Linked DNA regions of Minwuia thermotolerans. The protein of the gene in region 1 binds, or shares a complex with, the protein of each later gene. Links are inferred from orthologs where the notes say so. Each region holds a gene or a part of one and is shown in the gene's direction. Other genes may lie near its edges.

What was found.
Region 2: the proteins of accD (region 1) and CWC60_RS21905 are in contact, whole or in part, in a solved structure (PDB 8UXZ), measured with the Escherichia coli proteins. The link is inferred for Minwuia thermotolerans from one-to-one orthologs.
Region 3: the proteins of accD (region 1) and accC are in contact, whole or in part, in a solved structure (PDB 8UXZ), measured with the Escherichia coli proteins. The link is inferred for Minwuia thermotolerans from one-to-one orthologs.
Region 4: the proteins of accD (region 1) and accB are in contact, whole or in part, in a solved structure (PDB 8UXZ), measured with the Escherichia coli proteins. The link is inferred for Minwuia thermotolerans from one-to-one orthologs.

Annotation. Positions count from the first base shown.
Region 1 is NZ_PIGG01000014.1:153,986-157,835, forward strand. Bases 852-3,850 are described here. They hold accD (acetyl-CoA carboxylase, carboxyltransferase subunit beta), read left to right. Parts: upstream 852-1,845; coding sequence 1,846-2,856; downstream 2,857-3,850. Other genes in these bases: trpB (tryptophan synthase subunit beta), read left to right, coding at 852-1,019; trpA (tryptophan synthase subunit alpha), read left to right, coding at 1,016-1,849; CWC60_RS03080 (bifunctional folylpolyglutamate synthase/dihydrofolate synthase), read left to right, coding at 2,853-3,850. In the rest of the region: more of trpB, read left to right, coding at 1-851.
Region 2 is NZ_PIGG01000076.1:84,213-87,856, forward strand. What follows is about bases 496-3,288. They hold CWC60_RS21905 (acetyl-CoA carboxylase carboxyltransferase subunit alpha), read left to right. Parts: upstream 496-1,310; coding sequence 1,311-2,267; downstream 2,268-3,288. Other genes in these bases: CWC60_RS21900 (SDR family NAD(P)-dependent oxidoreductase), read left to right, coding at 526-1,278; CWC60_RS21910 (patatin-like phospholipase family protein), read right to left, coding at 2,264-3,244; CWC60_RS21915 (CHAT domain-containing protein), read right to left, coding at 3,252-3,288. Also shown: CWC60_RS21895 (TfoX/Sxy family protein), read right to left, coding at 68-433; more of CWC60_RS21915, read right to left, coding at 3,289-3,644. UniProt on the Escherichia coli protein: Component of the acetyl coenzyme A carboxylase (ACC) complex. First, biotin carboxylase catalyzes the carboxylation of biotin on its carrier protein (BCCP) and then the CO(2) group is transferred by the carboxyltransferase to acetyl-CoA to form malonyl-CoA.
Region 3 is NZ_PIGG01000022.1:45,655-49,307, forward strand. Bases 1-2,802 are described here. They hold accC (acetyl-CoA carboxylase biotin carboxylase subunit), read left to right. Parts: upstream 1-627; coding sequence 628-1,977; downstream 1,978-2,802. Other genes in these bases: aroQ (type II 3-dehydroquinate dehydratase), read left to right, coding at 1-165; accB (acetyl-CoA carboxylase biotin carboxyl carrier protein), read left to right, coding at 162-614; aat (leucyl/phenylalanyl-tRNA--protein transferase), read left to right, coding at 1,970-2,629; CWC60_RS04670 (alpha/beta hydrolase), read right to left, coding at 2,616-2,802. In the rest of the region: more of CWC60_RS04670, read right to left, coding at 2,803-3,464; CWC60_RS04675 (2-dehydropantoate 2-reductase), read right to left, coding at 3,478-3,653. UniProt on the Escherichia coli protein: This protein is a component of the acetyl coenzyme A carboxylase complex; first, biotin carboxylase catalyzes the carboxylation of the carrier protein and then the transcarboxylase transfers the carboxyl group to form malonyl-CoA.
Region 4 is NZ_PIGG01000022.1:44,639-47,541, forward strand. It holds accB (acetyl-CoA carboxylase biotin carboxyl carrier protein), read left to right. Parts: upstream 1-1,177; coding sequence 1,178-1,630; downstream 1,631-2,903. Other genes in the region: thiS (sulfur carrier protein ThiS), read right to left, coding at 1-580; aroQ (type II 3-dehydroquinate dehydratase), read left to right, coding at 714-1,181; accC (acetyl-CoA carboxylase biotin carboxylase subunit), read left to right, coding at 1,644-2,903. UniProt on the Escherichia coli protein: This protein is a component of the acetyl coenzyme A carboxylase complex; first, biotin carboxylase catalyzes the carboxylation of the carrier protein and then the transcarboxylase transfers the carboxyl group to form malonyl-CoA.

The DNA of each region.
Region 1 (3,850 bases):
GCCCGCTCTATTTCGCGGAGCGCCTGACGGAGTACTTCGGCGGCGCGAAGATCTATTTCAAGCGCGACGAGCTCAACCACACCGGCAGCCACAAGATCAACAATTGCATGGGCCAGATCCTTCTGGCCCGGCGCATGAACAAGCCGCGCATCATCGCCGAAACCGGCGCCGGCCAGCACGGTGTGGCGGCGGCGACCGTGGCGGCGCGCTTCGGCCTGCCCTGCACCGTCTACATGGGCGCCGTCGACGTCGAACGGCAGCAGCCGAACGTATTCCGCATGAAGCTGCTGGGCGCCGAGGTGATCCCCGTGAAGTCCGGCTCCTCGACGCTGAAGGACGCCATGAACGAGGCCCTGCGCGACTGGGTCACCAATGTCGAGAACACCTTCTACATCATCGGCACCGCGGCGGGGCCGCACCCCTACCCGGAACTGGTGCGCGACTTCCAGTCGGTGATCGGCAACGAAGCGAAGGAGCAGATGATGGAGCGGGAGGGCCGCCTGCCCGACACGCTGGTGGCCTGCATCGGCGGCGGCTCCAACGCGATCGGTCTGTTCCACCCATTCCTGGACGATCCTGAGGTCGAGATCTACGGCGTCGAGGCCGCCGGGCGAGGCCTCGAGACCGGCGAGCACGCCGCCTCGCTGACCGGCGGGCGGCCGGGCGTGCTGCATGGCAACAAGACCTATCTGCTGCAGGACGACGACGGTCAGATCACGGAGGCGCACTCGATCTCCGCCGGGCTCGATTATCCGGGCATCGGTCCGGAACACGCCTGGCTGAAGGATGTCGGCAGGGTGAAGTACGTCTCCGCCACCGACGACGAGGCGCTGCAGATGTTCCAGCTCTGCGCCCGCAAGGAGGGCATCATTCCGGCGCTGGAGCCGGCCCACGCCCTGGCCCACGTCGCCAGGATTGCGCCGGACCTGCCGGAGGATCACATCATTCTGATGAACATGTGCGGCCGGGGCGACAAGGATGTCTTCGCGGTCGCCCAGGCCCTGGGGGTGGAGATATGAGCCGGCGCATCGAGGCGCGCTTCGCCCAGCTGAAGGCGGAGGGGCGCGCCGCCCTGATGCCGTACGTCATGTCGGGCGACCCCGACCGCGAGACGGCGATGCGGATCCTGCACGGCCTGCCCGAGGCCGGGGCCGACCTGATCGAACTGGGCATGCCGTTCACCGACCCCATGGCCGACGGCCCCTCGGTTCAGGAGGCGGGGCTGAGGGCCCTGGCCGGGGGACAGACCCTCGCCCGCACGCTGGAGATGGTGACCGAGTTCCGCCGCGGCGACCCGGCGACCCCGATCGTCCTGATGGGCTATTTCAACCCGATCTTCTCCTATGGCGTGGACCGCTTCGCCGCGGACGCCGCGACGGCGGGGGTGGATGGTCTGATCGTCGTCGACCTGCCGCCGGAGGAGGACATGGACCTGCTGGCCGCAGCCGGCGCGAAGGATATCTCGCTGATCCGCCTTGCGACGCCGACCACCGACGACCGCCGCCTGCCGACCGTTCTCGAGAACACGTCCGGGTTCATCTACTACGTTTCCGTCGCCGGCATCACCGGCGCGGCGAGCCTGGACACGGAGGCCGCGGCGAAGGCCGTGCGCCGCCTGAAGCGCCACAGCGACCTGCCCATCGCCGTCGGCTTCGGCATCAAGACACCGGAGCAGGCCGCGGCCGTCGCGGAGGTCGCGGACGCCGCCGTCGTCGGCTCGGCGATCGTGAATCGCGTGAAGGAAGCGGGCGGCGACCGTGACAGGGCCGTCGCGGGCGTCCTGCAACTGGTGCGCGACCTGAGCGCCGGCGTGCGCTCGGCCCGCCGAGAGACCGTACCGGCAGAATAGGAAGATCCATGAGCTGGCTGACCAACACCGTACTGCCCAAGATCGGGCTGGGCCGAAAGAAGGACAGCCCCGACAATCTCTGGGAGAAATGCCGTTCCTGCGGCCAGATGGTCTTTCACCGGGACCTGGAGCAGAGCCACCGCGTCTGCCCCCATTGCGACCATCACATGCGGCTCAAGGCCGGCGCGCGGCTGCGCCTGCTGTTCGACGACGGCAAGTTTACCCGCGTGCGGACGCCCGAACCGCCGCTCGATCCCCTGAAATTCAGGGATGCGCGGCGCTATACCGACCAGCTCAAGGAAGCCCGCTCGGCCTCCGGCTCGGACTTCGCCGTCGAGGTCGGCTTCGGCCGTATCGGCGGACTGGCGGCTGTCATCGCGGCGCAGAACTTCTTCTTCATGGGCGGCTCCGTTTCGGCCGGCGAGGGCGAAGCGATCATCGCGGCGGCCGAGAAGGCCGTCGAGAAGGATGCGGCGCTGGTGGTCTGCGCCGCCTCCGGCGGCATGCGCATGCAGGAGGGCATCCTCTCGCTGATGCAGATGCCGCGCACCACGGTGGCGCTGCAGCGGCTGAGGGACGCCGGTCTGCCCTATATCTGCGTGCTGACGGACCCCACGACCGGCGGCACCACCGCCAGCTTCGCCATGATCGGCGACGTGACCATCGCCGAGCCCGGCGCCCTGATCGGCTTCGCCGGCCCGCGGGTAATCGAACAGACCATCCGCGAACAACTGCCCGACGGCTTCCAGCGCGCCGAATACCTGCTGGATCACGGCATGGTCGACATGGTGATCCACCGCCATCAGCTCGCCGAGACCGTCGCCCGCGTCATCTCGCTGCTGCGGGTCAAGACCGTGGAGCCGCCAAAGCCCCTGCCGAAGCCCGACGCCGAGGTCGCCATCCCCATGCCCAACGAGGCCGTCGAGGAGACCCCGTCGGCCGGAGCCGGAACGAAGGCCGAGGGTAAGTCGGAGAAGAAGACCGGGGGCAAGTCCGAGAAGAAGTGAGCGCGCCGCTGAGCGATGCCATTCTGGCCCGGATCGACAGCCAGTCGGTCCGCAAGATGGAACTGGATCTGGAGCGTCTTCCCGCGCTGCTGGAGCGGCTGGGCGATCCGCTCGACCGGCTGCCGCCGGTCATCCACGTCGCCGGCACCAACGGCAAGGGATCGGTCGTCGCCTTCCTGAGGGCGATGCTGCGCCATGCCGGTCTCGACGTGCAGTGTTTCACCTCGCCCCATCTGCACAGGGTCACCGAGGAAGTCACGCTGTCCGGCGGCGAAATACGCGACGCCGAGTTCGCCCGGCACCTGCTGCGCGTCGAGGACGCCAATGACGGCGGCGTGCTGAGCAGCTTCGAGGCGCTGACGGCAGCCGCCTTCCTCGCCTTCGCCGAGGATACCGCCGACGTGCTGCTGCTGGAGACGGCGATGGGGGGCCGGCTGGACGCCACCAACGTCGTCCGCCAGCCGGCGCTGACCGTGATAACGCCCATCGCGCTGGACCACATGGCCTATCTGGGCGATACCATCGCCGAGATCGCCGCGGAGAAGGCCGGAATCCTGAAACCCGGTGCGGCCTGCGTCGCCGGCCCCGAACATCCGGACGCCGTGGCGGTCATCGAACAGCGGGCCCGGGCGCTCCAGGTTCCCCTGCGTCTCGCCGGCCGCGACTTCACGGTCGATCCCGAATCCGGTCTCTATAGCGGCCAGAGCGAAATCGCGCTCCCCGTCCCCGGCCTCGCCGGGGCCCATCAGTGGCGCAATGCGGCGCTCGCCGTCGCAGCGCTGGAGTCGTTCCGCCCCGGCCTGTTGCCCGAGGCCGCCGCAGGGCTCGCCAAAGCCCAATGGCCGGCGAGGATGCAGCGTCTGGACATCCAGGGGCGCGAGATCTGGGTCGATGGCGGCCACAACCCACATGCCGCCGCCGCGATGGCGGGCGCGCTGCAGGTTCTGCCGCCGAAACCGCTCTGCCTGATCGTCGGCATGCTCGACAGCCGTCC
Region 2 (3,644 bases), on another replicon or contig:
GACGGTTCGTCCTGATCCCGATCCCCGCGCAAGGCCGGGATGACATACGCAGGATCGCGCCCCGCCGTCAGACCCGCTTGCGCTTGGACGGCGATTTCGCGGCGTCGGCGCGGCAGGCGACCTCGAACGCCGTGCGGGCCCATTCGACCAGTTCGTCCGGCTCGTCGAACAGTTCCTCGGGCAGTTCGTGCAGCCCGGCGATGACGCGCCGGCCCTGTTTCGTGTCATAGGCGAAGGGCCCCTTGCCGCGCGCTTCGAAGGCGGCCCGGGTCGTCGGATCGGTCTTCAGATAGACGACGTCGCCGACGATCAGCGCGAACATGAGGTTTCTTCTGAACAGGCCCGCGCCGCCGAACATGCGCCGCGCCTCGACGCCGCCCAGGGGATCGAGCAGTTCCAGCAGATGGTCGCGGAATTCCGCCGAAATCGCCATGTTGCGGGTTCCTTTCGGGCCGGTCGTGTCCATATGGTTGCGGGACGCGCGTCCGCGCCGGGGAATCAAGCAATATCGAGCGGGGGAAGTCCATGGAACTCGGCCTCAAGGGCAGGAACGTCATCGTCACCGGCGGCAGCCGGGGCATTGGCCTCGGCATCGCGAAGGGTTTCGCCGCGGAGGGCGCCAACGTCTCGATCTGCGCCAGGGGACAGGAATCGCTCGACGCCGCCCGGGGCGAGCTGGAGAAAGCCGGCGTGACGGTGCACACGGCGATCTGCGACGTCGCTGACCCCGAAAGGCTTGAAGTCTACATCCAAGAAGCCGCCGCCGCGCTTGGCGGCCTCAACGTGCTGGTCAACAATCCGTCCGGCTTCGGGCGTGGCGACGACGAGGAAGGCTGGAAGAAGAGCATCGACGTCGACCTGATGGCGCTGGTCCGGGCCGGCTGGGCGGCGATCCCGCTGATCGAGAAGTCCGGCGGCGGCAGCCTTGTCCACATCTCCTCGATCTCGGGCCTGCAGAACTCGACCCGGACGCCGCCCTATGGCGCGGTGAAGGCCGCGGTCATCCAGTACACCACCACCCAGGCTGCGGCGCTGGCGGAGAAGAACATCCGCGTCAACTGCATCGCGCCCGGCTCGATCGAGTTTCCGGGCGGCGTCTGGGACCAGGCGCGCCAGCACAACCGGCCCCTTTACGATTCGATCCAGGCCTCCATTCCCTTCGGCCGCATGGGCGCACCGGAGGAGGTCGCCAACCTCGCCGTCTTCCTGGCCTCCGACGCGGCCTCATGGATCACCGGTCAGACGGTCGCCGTGGACGGCGGGCAGATGTTGCGCTAGTCCTGCCGGCAGCCCAACAACGCGGACGGAACATGAAGACCTATCTCGATTTCGAAAAGCCCATCGCCGAACTGGAAGGCAAGATCCGCGAACTGCGGCATCTGGCCGAGGGCGGCCAGGAGGTCGATATCGACAGCGAGGTCGGAACCCTGGAGGCCAAGGTCCAGAAGCTTCTGACCGACACCTACCGGACCCTGACACCGTGGCAGAAGACGCAGGTCGCGCGCCATCCCGAGCGGCCCCATGCGGGTGATTTCATCAACGGTCTGATCCGGGACTACACGCCGCTCGCCGGCGACCGCGCCTATGGCGACGACAAGGCGATGATGGGCGGTATGGGCCGCTTCCGCGGACGCAGCGTGATGGTCATCGGCACCGAGAAGGGCGCCAGCACCGAAGCGCGGCTGAAGCACAATTTCGGCATGGCCCGTCCCGAGGGCTACCGCAAGGCGCAGCGGCTGATGAAGCTGGCCGAGCGCTTCCGTCTGCCGATCCTTACTTTCGTCGACACCGCCGGGGCCTATCCGGGCGTCGGCGCCGAGGAGCGCGGCCAGGCGGAGGCCATCGCCCGCTGCATCGAGGTCTGCCTGAACGTGAAGACGCCCCTGATCGCCTGCATCACGGGAGAGGGCGGTTCCGGAGGCGCCGTGGCGCTGGCCGTCGGCGACCGGGTGGTGATGCTGGAGAACTCGGTCTATTCGGTGATCTCGCCCGAGGCCTGCTCGTCGATCCTGTTCCGCTCCGCCGACCGCGCCCAGGACGCGGCCGAGGCGCTCAAGGTGACCGCGCAGGACATGAAGCGCCTCGGCGTCGCCGACATGGTGATCGAGGAGCCCGTGGGCGGCGCCCACCGCGATCCGGGCGCCGCCATCATGGGGCTGGGCGACGTGATCGCGGAGACCCTGAAGGAGCTGGAGGCGGTGCCCGCCGACAAGCTGCTGGAGCGCCGCCGCGAGAAGTTCCTGAAGATCGGCCGCGCGATCGGCTAGCCGAGGCGGTCGAGGCGCAGCGCCGCCGGCGGTGTGGTCGGGGCCGGGCGGCCGAACGCGTCGAGGACGGCCGTGTAGCCGTCCAGCGCGCCCTGCTGCAGAATCCGCGCATCCACCTCGATATTGGAGATCTCCGGCCGCGCCGCCGTCGGCGCGATCGCCAGGACGGCAGCCCCGTCAGGGCAGGGGGCGACACCCCGTGCGCGGGCCAGTTCACCGGCGTAGCGCGCCGGCGAGAGGCGGTAGCCGGCGCCGAGGCCCGGCTTCTGGCGGTCGAGCCAGGGCACGATCAGCAAGCGCTCGATCCGCTCCAGTTCCGGTGCCGGCGTGTCTTCGGGCCGGGTCAACAGCGCCACCACATGCGTCGCGCCGCGACTGTCGGCGGTGGCCAGCGGGATGTTCTCGAACACGCCGGCGTCGACATGGCGTTCGCCATCGATGACGACCGGCGGCCCGGCCACGGCCGGGATGCGGGCGCTGGCCTTCATCGCCGCGAACAGCGCCTTGTCGTCGGCGAAACCGGTCAGCGCCGCGGCGCATTCCCGGTCGAGGTTGGCGGCGACGCAGACCAGCCGCGAGCGGGCCGCCAGCACGGCGCGCCAGTCCAGCCGCTTGGCGTCGCGGCAGACATCGTCCAGCAGGAAGTCGACCGAGACCACGGGCCGGCGCATGAACAGCCGCGGCTTCCAGATGAAGCGGCGGTTGTTGATTTCCTCGTAGAAGATGCGCGTGCCGAAGGCGGCCTGACCGGCGACGAAATAGGCGCCGGCGATTGCCCCGGCGGAACTGCCGATCACCTCGTCGAAGACCTCGGTGAGGCCCAGCGCTTCCAGTCCCGCGACCATGCCGCCGCAGACCACGCCGCGCATGCCGCCGCCCTCGATCACCAGGGCCAGCCGGATGTCCGGGTCGCGCGGCCCGCCCGCCCGGCGGCGTTCGATCTCCGCCAGGACGGGGTGGGCGACGGGCCGGGTCATCGCCGCCTCAGCCGGAAGCCGCGCCGCCGAGCACGAACGCGCCGTAGACCGAAGGCGGGAAACCCTCGGCCCTGAGCCGGTCGCGGGCGGCCAGCCAGGCGCCGCCGTAGTCGCCGCCGCGGGCGAGACGGTGGAACTCGGTCATGAAGATCCGCGTCGGCCTGTCGTGCACCGGCCAGAGGCTGTTCACCACGGCCCGCGCGCCGCCGAGATAGAAGCTGCGCGCAAGCCCCAGGAAATCGTCGCCCGCCGTCGCCGCGCCCAGGCCGGTTTCGCAGGCCGACAGCACGACCAGATCGGCGGCCAGCGGCTGCTCGAACAGGCGCGCGGCGGTGAGCGGCGCCTGGCCGGTCCCGTCGCTGAGCAGGATGGCCGAGGCCAGCGGATCGCGGGCGTCGAA
Region 3 (3,653 bases), on another replicon or contig:
CTCTCCAACATTCATCAGCGGGAGGACTTCAGACACCATTCCTGGGTGTCGAAGGCCGCGAAGGGGGTGATCTGCGGCTTCGGTTCGCTAGGCTATATACTTGCGATTCAGGCGCTGACCGCTGAACTGAAGGCGGCCAAACAACAGCAGATGGCGGGTTCATGACCAAACTGAACGTCGATATGGAAGCGCTGGCCAAACTGGCGGCGCTGTTGAACGAGAGCGGTCTGACGGAGATCGAATGGGAAGAGGGCGACGTCAAGGTCCGCCTCGGCAAGTCGCCGGCGCCGGTCATGGCGACCGCGCCCCAGGCCGCGGCGCCTGCGCCCGCGATGGCGGCGCAGCACGGCGCGGAGGGCGGCGGCGCGGCCGAGACCGCCGGGACCAAGGTGCTCTCCCCGATGGTCGGCACCGCCTACACGGCGCCCGAACCGGGGGCCAGGCCCTTCGTTTCGGTCGGCGACACGATCGAGAAGGGTCAGACCGTGATGATCGTCGAGGCGATGAAGACCATGAACCCGGTGCCCGCGCCGAAGTCGGGCAAGGTGGTTGCGGTTCTGGTGGAAAATGAACAGCCGGTCGAGTTCGAGCAGCCGCTGGTCGTGATCGAATAGGAACGGCCGGGCCATGTTCGAAAAGATTCTGATCGCGAATCGGGGCGAGATCGCGCTTCGCATCCACCGCGCCTGTCACGAGATGGGCATCAAGACGGTGGCGATCCACTCCACCGCGGACGCCGAGGCCATGCATGTGCGCCTGGCCGACGAATCCGTCTGCATCGGCCCGCCCAGCCCGAAGCTGAGCTATCTGAACATTCCCGCGATCATTTCGGCCGCCGAGATCACCGATGCCGACGCCATCCATCCGGGCTATGGCTTCCTGTCGGAGAACGCCCGCTTCGCGGAGATCGTCGAGGCGCACAACATCGCCTTCATCGGCCCGACGCCCGAGCATATCCGCCTGATGGGCGACAAGATCGCGGCCAAGACCTCGATGAAGGAACTCGGCGTGCCCGTGGTGCCGGGCTATGACGGCGCGCTGGAGGACATCGACAAGGCGCGCGCCATCGCCGCCGAGATCGGCTATCCGGTTCTGGTCAAGGCCGCAGCCGGCGGCGGCGGGCGCGGCATGCAGGTGATCCCGGACGCGGAGCGCCTGCCGGAACTGCTTTCCCAGGCGAGAGCGGAAGCCATGCACGCCTTCGGCGACGACCGGATGTACATGGAGAAGTATCTCGGTCAGCCCCGGCATATCGAAGTGCAGGTCTTCGGCGACGGTCAGGGCCACGCGGTCCATCTGGGCGAGCGGGACTGCTCGCTCCAGCGCCGTCACCAGAAGGTTCTCGAGGAAGCGCCGTCGCCGGCGCTGAACGCTGCGCAGCGGGCCGATATCGGCGCCAAGGCGGCCAGGGCCGTCAGCGATCTCAACTACCGCGGCGCCGGCACCATCGAATTCCTCTACGAGGATGGCGAGTTCTTCTTCATCGAGATGAACACGCGCCTGCAGGTGGAGCATCCGGTGACCGAGGCGATCACCGGCATCGATCTGGTCCGCGAGCAGATTCGCGTCGCCTCCGGCGCGCCGCTCAGCTTCGCCCAGGCCGATGTCGAGTTCACCGGCCATGCGGTCGAATGCCGGATCAACGCGGAGAATCACCGCACCTTTTCGCCGACGCCCGGCCGGGTGACGGACTACCATCCGCCGGGCGGTCTGGGCGTGCGCGTCGATTCCGGCCTCTATGACGGCTATTCGGTGCCGCCCTATTACGACAGCCTGATCGCCAAGCTGGTGGTCCACGGCCGCACGCGGAACGAATGCCTCATGCGGCTGCGCCGCTGCCTGGAGGAATACGTCATCGGCGGCATCTCGACGACGATTCCGCTGCATATGGCCCTGGTGGACGACCAGGCGTTCATCGACGGCGCCTATGACATCCACTGGCTGGAACAGAACCTCGACAGACTGGTCGGTGGCTGACCGGCTGACACCGAACCTGCTGGTTCAGGCCTATTCGCGCGGCCTGTTTCCCATGGCCGAGACCCGGGACGATTCCCAGCTCTTCTGGGTCGATCCGGACGAGCGCGGGGTATTGCCGCTCGAAGGTTTCCATGTGCCGAAACGGCTGCGGAAGACGGTGCGGCAGGACCGCTTCAAGGTCACGGCGGACGTCGCCTTCGACGAGGTCATCCGCCACTGCGGCGAGCTCAACTTTACCCGCGGGCGTTTCGACAGCTGGATCAATTCGGAAATCGTGCGCGCCTATGGCGAACTGTTCCGCCTGGGTTTGGCGCATTCCGTAGAGTGCTGGAGCGAGGGCCGGCTGGTGGGCGGGCTCTACGGCGTGGCGCTCCGCGCCGCGTTCTTCGGCGAGAGCATGTTCTCGATCGAGACCGACGCCTCCAAGGTCGCCCTGGTGCATCTGGTCGCGCGTCTACGCGCCGGCGGCTACCGGCTGCTCGACAGCCAGTTCGTCAACGACCACCTGAAGCAGTTCGGCGTCGAAGCGGTGCCGCGGCACGCTTTCATGGTGCGGCTGAACGAAGCCCTGGCCGCCGAAGGCGATTTCGAGGCCGCCGGGCCGCGCATCGAAGGCGAGCGGGCGCTGGACCTTGTGCTCAGAGGTCCATGAGAGCCAGCATCGCGCGGCCGAGGGGATCCTTCGGGTCGGTGACGTGATCGAGCAGCGTGAAGTGGTTGGCGCCCTCGGGCAGCATCACCTCGCGCTCGATGTCGAACATGTCGCGATAGTCGGTGGACTGGCGGATCCAGCCATCGGGCTCGGCACCGCCGGCGGCAAGAAGAACGTCCACATGGGGCAGGGGACGGAAGCCAGCCTGCAGCACGTTCATGCGGCGCGCCTGGGCGTCGTCCAGCCCGATATCGGCGTTGATGGTGGTGCGCATGGCGACCGCCGGGTCGAAGACGCCGGATAGCAGCGTCGCCGACTTGATCAGATCGGCTTCCAGGCCGTCGCCGGTCCAGTCGCGGGCGGCGGCGATGGCCGAGAGATGTGCCCCCGCCGAATGGCCGCTCAGGTGCACCCGCGCCGGATCGGCGCCGTAATCGGCGGCGCGCTTCGCGGCGTGGGCGATCCCGCGCATCACCGAATCCGCCAGGCTCTCCAGCGTGACTTCCGGGCAGAGCGGATAGTTGATCAGCACGACAGTCGCGCCGGCGCCGTTTAAGGGCTGCGCGACGAAGCTGTGCTCGTCCTTCGACAGCGCCCGCCAGTAGCCGCCGTGAATGAACACGTGCATGGGACCGCCGACGATGCCGGGAAAGACGTCGTAGACCTCGCGCGGGTGGCCGCCATAGGCGATGTTCCGGCGCATATCGAGGTTGCGGCGCGCCTGGGCGGCCTTCTCGACGAAGCCGGCGAGCAGGTCCGCCGCATCGGGCGCGGCCACGCGCGGATTGAAGTTCCGCTCCATCTCCTCGTCGGACCAGTCCTGCCAGTAGGTCATCGCATCCTCCCCCTCAGGCGGCATAACAGCCGGCGCTCTTCGCCCGCAGCACAACCAGACTGTAGACGATGTCGATGGTCGGCGTCGGCAGTTCCAGCATGCGGCCCAGTTCGGCCACGGCGCCCAGGATCGGCTCGATCTCCATGGTCCGCCCGCCTTCCAGATCCTGCAGCATCGAGGTCTTGTGCG
Region 4 (2,903 bases), on another replicon or contig:
CGGCCGCGCGGACGGTTTCAGGCATGTCGGGGTAGAGCGTCTTCTGGTCCCCCAGAACCTCCAGCTTGACCAGGTCCCAGCCGCCGGCCTCGCGCGCCAGGCGGAGCGTGCGCACGGCGTCCTCCGCGGTGAAGCAGCCGGCGGTGTTGGGCAGGAAAGTGTATTTCTTCGGGTCGATGAAATCCACCAGCATGGGCTTGTCCGGATCGGTGAGGTTCACCCGGCGGACCGCGACGGTGATGATCTCCGCGCCCGAGGCTTCGAGGGCGCGGGCGTTCTGCTCGTAGTCCTTGTACTTGCCCGTGCCGACCAGCAGACGCGAGGTGAAGGTGCGGCCGGCGACGGTGAAGCTGTCTTCGTCGCGCCGGCTGGCGGTATCGGCGCCGCCGCCGATGAAATGGACGATCTCGATCTGGTCGCCGTACTCCAGCGCCGTGCGGTGGTAGGCGGAGCGGGGCACGATCTCCAGGTTGAGTTCGACCGCGATCTTGCGCGAATCGAGGCGCATCTGGCTCAGGAGGTCGAGGATCGTGATTCCCTCGTCGAAATCGCGCTCCTTGCCATTGACGGTAATCCGCATCTCAGCCGTTCCACTGCGTCTTTTCTGGTGAGGCCGTCCGTGGCGCGTCCGGCGCGCAGGCGACGGTTTCCCATGATCGGTAAAGGCACTATAACCGCGCGGGCAATCAAGAAAAAAGGGGTGCGCGTCACGCATGTCCGAAACCTTGCTGATACTCAACGGACCGAACCTGAACCTGCTGGGCACACGCCAGCCGGAGGTCTACGGCCGCGAGACACTGGCCGATATCGAAGGTTCCTGCAGGCAGATCGCCCAGGGCTTCGGCGTGCGCATCGATTTCCGGCAATCGAACCATGAAGGCGAACTTGTGGACTGGATCCACGAAGCCAAGGGGGGGGCGGACGGAATCATCATCAACCCGGCCGGCTACTCCCACACGTCGGTCGCGATTCTGGACGCGTTGCTGGCGGTTGAGATTCCGACCATCGAAGTCCATCTCTCCAACATTCATCAGCGGGAGGACTTCAGACACCATTCCTGGGTGTCGAAGGCCGCGAAGGGGGTGATCTGCGGCTTCGGTTCGCTAGGCTATATACTTGCGATTCAGGCGCTGACCGCTGAACTGAAGGCGGCCAAACAACAGCAGATGGCGGGTTCATGACCAAACTGAACGTCGATATGGAAGCGCTGGCCAAACTGGCGGCGCTGTTGAACGAGAGCGGTCTGACGGAGATCGAATGGGAAGAGGGCGACGTCAAGGTCCGCCTCGGCAAGTCGCCGGCGCCGGTCATGGCGACCGCGCCCCAGGCCGCGGCGCCTGCGCCCGCGATGGCGGCGCAGCACGGCGCGGAGGGCGGCGGCGCGGCCGAGACCGCCGGGACCAAGGTGCTCTCCCCGATGGTCGGCACCGCCTACACGGCGCCCGAACCGGGGGCCAGGCCCTTCGTTTCGGTCGGCGACACGATCGAGAAGGGTCAGACCGTGATGATCGTCGAGGCGATGAAGACCATGAACCCGGTGCCCGCGCCGAAGTCGGGCAAGGTGGTTGCGGTTCTGGTGGAAAATGAACAGCCGGTCGAGTTCGAGCAGCCGCTGGTCGTGATCGAATAGGAACGGCCGGGCCATGTTCGAAAAGATTCTGATCGCGAATCGGGGCGAGATCGCGCTTCGCATCCACCGCGCCTGTCACGAGATGGGCATCAAGACGGTGGCGATCCACTCCACCGCGGACGCCGAGGCCATGCATGTGCGCCTGGCCGACGAATCCGTCTGCATCGGCCCGCCCAGCCCGAAGCTGAGCTATCTGAACATTCCCGCGATCATTTCGGCCGCCGAGATCACCGATGCCGACGCCATCCATCCGGGCTATGGCTTCCTGTCGGAGAACGCCCGCTTCGCGGAGATCGTCGAGGCGCACAACATCGCCTTCATCGGCCCGACGCCCGAGCATATCCGCCTGATGGGCGACAAGATCGCGGCCAAGACCTCGATGAAGGAACTCGGCGTGCCCGTGGTGCCGGGCTATGACGGCGCGCTGGAGGACATCGACAAGGCGCGCGCCATCGCCGCCGAGATCGGCTATCCGGTTCTGGTCAAGGCCGCAGCCGGCGGCGGCGGGCGCGGCATGCAGGTGATCCCGGACGCGGAGCGCCTGCCGGAACTGCTTTCCCAGGCGAGAGCGGAAGCCATGCACGCCTTCGGCGACGACCGGATGTACATGGAGAAGTATCTCGGTCAGCCCCGGCATATCGAAGTGCAGGTCTTCGGCGACGGTCAGGGCCACGCGGTCCATCTGGGCGAGCGGGACTGCTCGCTCCAGCGCCGTCACCAGAAGGTTCTCGAGGAAGCGCCGTCGCCGGCGCTGAACGCTGCGCAGCGGGCCGATATCGGCGCCAAGGCGGCCAGGGCCGTCAGCGATCTCAACTACCGCGGCGCCGGCACCATCGAATTCCTCTACGAGGATGGCGAGTTCTTCTTCATCGAGATGAACACGCGCCTGCAGGTGGAGCATCCGGTGACCGAGGCGATCACCGGCATCGATCTGGTCCGCGAGCAGATTCGCGTCGCCTCCGGCGCGCCGCTCAGCTTCGCCCAGGCCGATGTCGAGTTCACCGGCCATGCGGTCGAATGCCGGATCAACGCGGAGAATCACCGCACCTTTTCGCCGACGCCCGGCCGGGTGACGGACTACCATCCGCCGGGCGGTCTGGGCGTGCGCGTCGATTCCGGCCTCTATGACGGCTATTCGGTGCCGCCCTATTACGACAGCCTGATCGCCAAGCTGGTGGTCCACGGCCGCACGCGGAACGAATGCCTCATGCGGCTGCGCCGCTGCCTGGAGGAATACGTCATCGGCGGCATCTCGACGACGATTCCGCTGCAT